DNA from 2 places in the Bacillus cereus group sp. Bce041 genome. Region 2 is predicted to be linked to the other one. Evidence: a T-box and tRNA genes for the amino acid it is inferred to sense, from the RefSeq annotation. Region 2 holds a T-box; the other holds one or more tRNA genes.

Region 1 (2,430 bases), on a different contig from region 2:
ATAAATTTCACGCCCAAATTTCGCGTATATACGGCTTGTATTTGCATCTTTTGATGCTTTTTTGTCTTTAATATTGTTCCATTTACGGCCCATACTTTCCACTCTCTTTCCCGTTTTAAATCTACATAAAAATATTAATATGAAATATAATGTGTGTTCAACACATTTTTAAAAGAAATATAAAAAGTTCATTTTTGATTCATATTACAGACATAATATAAATCACTATCATTTTGTTCTTTCGACAAGTTATATTATACATGAATTCCTACGTTTATTACGAATTTTAGAAGCACATAGTATAATTTAACAAAAAGACTCTAACATTTCTGTTAGAGTCTTTTTATATTGCCAATAAAGATTTCCATATTATTTCCATAATTGTTTTCTATTGTTGTATAATAAAAATAGGAAAAAATTTGAAGAAAAGATGGAGGGTGAATTATGACACATTCAAAAGACAAAAAATCACATGCTTTTAAAGGAATAGGAGAAAAATTAAACCCAACTATCTATCAAGTGAGATTCATGAAATTAGATGAACCAATTCGATTTGAGTCGTTTCCTGAATTAAAGGAATTAGGAGACTGGTTGAGTACTTCAACGCACATGTGGTCATGCCACTCAACTATGTACAAATACAACAGAGAAGAGTTTGAAAAGAAGTTCTTAGAAATTACGAAATTAACAGCTGATCATGTACTAATATCTACTGGTGGCGTCGGATTTAACTTCCTGTCACCAGGTTGGAGAAATTCTCTATAAAATAATGAAATTATATAAAGGGATAAAAATTTATCCCTTTATTGTTTTGTAGCTTTCCCCAACTGTATCGCATGTACTAAATGAATAAGTTTACCTTAATCATTTATAACCATTTCACCAACACACCATTTTGCTTATTTTATAGTGTGATGAAAACATAAAAAGACTCTACACATTTGGTGTAGAGTCTTTTATTACGCCGTTCATGATACCGATGGTCGGGGTCGAACCGACACTCCCGAAGGAACACGATTTTGAGTCGTGCGCGTCTGCCAATTCCGCCACATCGGCACAAAAGAAAAGGCGGCAACCGGATTTGAACCGGTGATAAAGGTTTTGCAGACCTCTGCCTTACCACTTGGCTATGCCGCCATATTAAATTTTATTGGAGCGGAAGACGGGATTCGAACCCGCGACCCCAACCTTGGCAAGGTTGTATTCTACCACTGAACTACTTCCGCAAAAATGGCTGGGCTAGCTGGATTCGAACCAGCGCATGACGGAGTCAAAGTCCGTTGCCTTACCGCTTGGCTATAGCCCATCGAATTCTTACTTAATTATATGTAAGTATCCATTAGATTATTTGTAATTTTTAAAATAAAAATGGGGCGACTGATGGGAATCGAACCCACGAATGCCGGAGCCACAATCCGGTGCGTTAACCACTTCGCCACAACCGCCATGTTGTGTAAATATATTTGGCAGGGGCAGTAGGAATCGAACCCACACTGGAGGTTTTGGAGACCTCAGTTCTACCTTTAAACTATGCCCCTATGTAAATGGTGGAGGGGGGCAGATTCGAACTGCCGAACCCGAAGGAGCGGATTTACAGTCCGCCGCGTTTAGCCACTTCGCTACCCCTCCGAAACTTACATGGTGCCGGCTAGAGGACTTGAACCCCCAACCTACTGATTACAAGTCAGTTGCTCTACCAATTGAGCTAAGCCGGCGTATTTTATTAAAATAAATGGTGGCTCGGGACGGAATCGAACCGCCGACACGAGGATTTTCAGTCCTCTGCTCTACCGACTGAGCTACCGAGCCTTATTAAAATGGCGGTCCCGACCGGGGTCGAACCGGCGATCTCCTGCGTGACAGGCAGGCATGTTAACCACTACACCACGGGACCATTTGGTTGCGGGGACAGGATTTGAACCTGCGACCTTCGGGTTATGAGCCCGACGAGCTACCGTGCTGCTCCACCCCGCGATAATACTATTCATATAAAATTTATATGGTGGAGGATGACGGGATCGAACCGCCGACCCCCTGCTTGTAAGGCAGGTGCTCTCCCAGCTGAGCTAATCCTCCAAAGTGGTGACCCGTACGGGATTCGAACCCGTGTTACCGCCGTGAAAGGGCGGTGTCTTAACCACTTGACCAACGGGCCAAATATTATAAATCCTATGGCGGAGAGCAAGGGATTCGAACCCTTGATACGCTTGTGACGTATACACGATTTCCAATCGTGCTCCTTCGGCCAACTCGGACAGCTCTCCAATGGCTCCGCAGGTAGGAATCGAACCTACGACCGATCGGTTAACAGCCGATAGCTCTACCGCTGAGCTACTGCGGAATAATATTGCCTGGCAACGTCCTACTCTCACAGGGACAAGGTCCCAACTACCATCGGCGCTAGAGAGCTTAACTTCCGTGTTCGGTATG
Region 2 (2,430 bases):
TCTTTTTGAACATATACATAAGCATCTTTCTGCTCTTTATGTATATCAACCTTCGAATTCTCTGCAAGTTGACCCGCGTTTAGCAAAGAAAAAATAATCAAAGCTTCTAGTGACATTTCGTTTTACCACTCCTTTCTAATTGTTATACGTTTATCATACCGCTTACATGTGATTTCCGTATGAACTCGAAAAGGAGATTAAAACAAAAAAGCTTTGAGGAATTTCCTCAAAGCTTTTTATTTATTAGTAACGAATTAAGAAATATTTCTTCTTACCGCGGCGAATGATTGTGAATTTACCTTCGATGCGGTCGTTTTCTGTTACAACGTAGTCTAATGCTTGTGTACGCTCACCGTTTACGTAGATTGCGCCGTTCGTTACATCTTCACGTGCTTGACGTTTTGATGGAGAGATTTTGCTTTCTACAAGTAAGTCGATTAATACTGTATCTTCTGCAGTACGTTCTACAGATGGTACGTCTTTGAATCCTTGTTCGATTTCGCTTGCAGTTAGTTCTGCTACAGAACCGCTGAATAATGCAGCTGAAATTTTAATCGCTTGTTCTAATGCTTCTTCGCCGTGAACAAGTTTTGTCATTTCTGCACCTAATGCTTTTTGTGCTGCACGTTTTTCTGGCGCTTCAGCTACTTGCTTTTCAAGCTCAAGAATTTCTTCATGAGATAAGAATGTGAAGTATTTTAAGTATTTAACAACATCACGGTCATCTGTGTTAATCCAGAATTGGTAGAATTCATAAGGAGTTGTTTTCTCTGGGTCTAACCAAATTGCGCCGCCTTCTGTTTTACCAAACTTCGTACCGTCAGATTTAGTAACTAGTGGAATTGTTAAACCGAATGCTTTCGCATCTTCTTCTGATTTACGGATTAATTCAAGACCAGCTGTAATGTTACCCCATTGGTCACTACCACCGATTTGCAGACGGCAATTATGTTGTTGGTATAAGTTTAAGAAGTCGTATGATTGTAAAATCATGTAACTGAACTCAGTGAATGAAATACCAGTTTCTAAACGAGATGCTACCGTATCTTTTGCTAACATATAGTTTAAACCGAAGTTTTTACCGATATCGCGTAAGAATGAAATGACATCTAAATTACCAAGCCAGTCATAGTTATTAGCCATCGTTGCTGGGTTGTCCACGTTTTCAAACTCTAAGAAGTTTGAAAGTTGGTTTTTAATGCTTTCTGTGTAGTAAGCAACTGTATCTTTCGTATTTAATGTACGCTCTGCTTTTTTACCACTTGGGTCACCGATCATACCAGTACCACCGCCAACAAGTGCGATTGGTTGATGACCAGCTAATTGGAAACGACGTAACATTAATACTGGTAACATATGACCGATGTGTAAGCTATCTGCTGTCGGGTCGAAACCACAGTATAATTTAACGCTTTCTTTTTCTAATAATTGCTCAAGTCCCTCAGCATCTGTTTGCTGATTAATTAGACCGCGAAATTCAAGATCTTGTAAAATACCCATATCCTACATACTCTCCTTTAAGTTCATTACTGGCGTGAAGGTTGAAAACATAAAAAAATCGCCCCTTCAAATAAGGGACGATTTTGATTATCGCGTTACCACCCTAGTTGCAGGCAAAAAAAAGCCTACCACCTTATTTACATAACGGCTTAGCACCGTCTTTTCCCTTTTGAATACAATTCAATCGAAAAAAGATGCTCTAGGGGCGTAATTCGCGATCATCTATGTGCTGATTTTCACCGGCCATCAGCTCTCTAAAACAGGGAAATGATCACTACTTCTCCCTTTCCACGCTCAATTATTCATATACTTTTCTTTATACCATCATTTATATAGGCATGTCAAATAGAGGTCAGGTTTCCCTTCTTGTCAATCCTTTACAACACCATAAAGAGTATCGTAATAAGAGAAAGAATTGGAACCCCAACTAATAACGATACATGAAACACAATCGATAAATCATTCCCAATGGTCGCCTCCACAGGATCTTTCGTTGGGGAACCAAGAAACCCGATTAATCGATCGAATCGACTTACCGTTTTTGGAAAGTCTGGTATTTCTACATGATCACTATCTAAATGTTGCTTTAACTTATATTCACTCTTAAAGGGATTTTCGCTCAATTTCGTCCACCTCCAGCAATTGTTTCAATTTCTTTATCCCGTTATGAAGTCTCGATTTCACCGTTCCAATCGGAATGTTTAATATCTCTGCAATTTCTTTTTGCTGCATGTCATGATAATAAGAAAGGATTAGGACCGCTCTTTGCTCTTCTGGAACTTTCAAAATTGCTTCTCTTACTGTGAGCCGATCTTCGTGAGAAAATTCTTTTTCCGGAATCGGCACTAAAAATGGCAAAAGCGTACGCCACTTTTTTCTCCTATTTAATTTATTAATCATAAGACGATAACCAATTTGAAATAAATACGT

What was found. A T-box is a leader RNA that pairs with one kind of tRNA and senses whether it is charged. The one in region 2 lies ahead of tyrS (tyrosine--tRNA ligase), so its partner is inferred to be a tRNA-Tyr.
Region 1: it encodes a tRNA-Tyr, which carries the amino acid that the T-box ahead of tyrS (tyrosine--tRNA ligase) is inferred to sense. The anticodon was not compared.

What each region holds. Positions count from the first base shown of each region.
Region 1 is NZ_JBQXON010000009.1:202,132-204,561, forward strand. Features, by position in the region: gene ACUN13_RS23695 (YebC/PmpR family DNA-binding transcriptional regulator) at 1-93, opposite strand, end outside; gene ACUN13_RS23700 (DUF3884 family protein) at 445-765, shown strand; tRNA gene ACUN13_RS23705 (tRNA-Leu) at 975-1,056, opposite strand; tRNA gene ACUN13_RS23710 (tRNA-Cys) at 1,067-1,137, opposite strand; tRNA gene ACUN13_RS23715 (tRNA-Gly) at 1,152-1,226, opposite strand; tRNA gene ACUN13_RS23720 (tRNA-Gln) at 1,232-1,306, opposite strand; tRNA gene ACUN13_RS23725 (tRNA-His) at 1,370-1,445, opposite strand; tRNA gene ACUN13_RS23730 (tRNA-Trp) at 1,465-1,538, opposite strand; tRNA gene ACUN13_RS23735 (tRNA-Tyr) at 1,546-1,629, opposite strand; tRNA gene ACUN13_RS23740 (tRNA-Thr) at 1,640-1,715, opposite strand; tRNA gene ACUN13_RS23745 (tRNA-Phe) at 1,734-1,809, opposite strand; tRNA gene ACUN13_RS23750 (tRNA-Asp) at 1,819-1,894, opposite strand; tRNA gene ACUN13_RS23755 (tRNA-Met) at 1,898-1,974, opposite strand; tRNA gene ACUN13_RS23760 (tRNA-Val) at 2,001-2,076, opposite strand; tRNA gene ACUN13_RS23765 (tRNA-Glu) at 2,081-2,155, opposite strand; tRNA gene ACUN13_RS23770 (tRNA-Ser) at 2,173-2,264, opposite strand; tRNA gene ACUN13_RS23775 (tRNA-Asn) at 2,267-2,341, opposite strand; partial or broken rRNA gene rrf (5S ribosomal RNA) at 2,350-2,430, opposite strand, start outside.
Region 2 is NZ_JBQXON010000001.1:907,097-909,526, forward strand. Features, by position in the region: gene ACUN13_RS04755 (hypothetical protein) at 1-116, opposite strand, end outside; gene tyrS (tyrosine--tRNA ligase) at 244-1,500, opposite strand; T-box leader at 1,571-1,800, opposite strand; gene ACUN13_RS04765 (hypothetical protein) at 1,878-2,123, opposite strand; gene ACUN13_RS04770 (RNA polymerase sigma factor) at 2,104-2,430, opposite strand, start outside.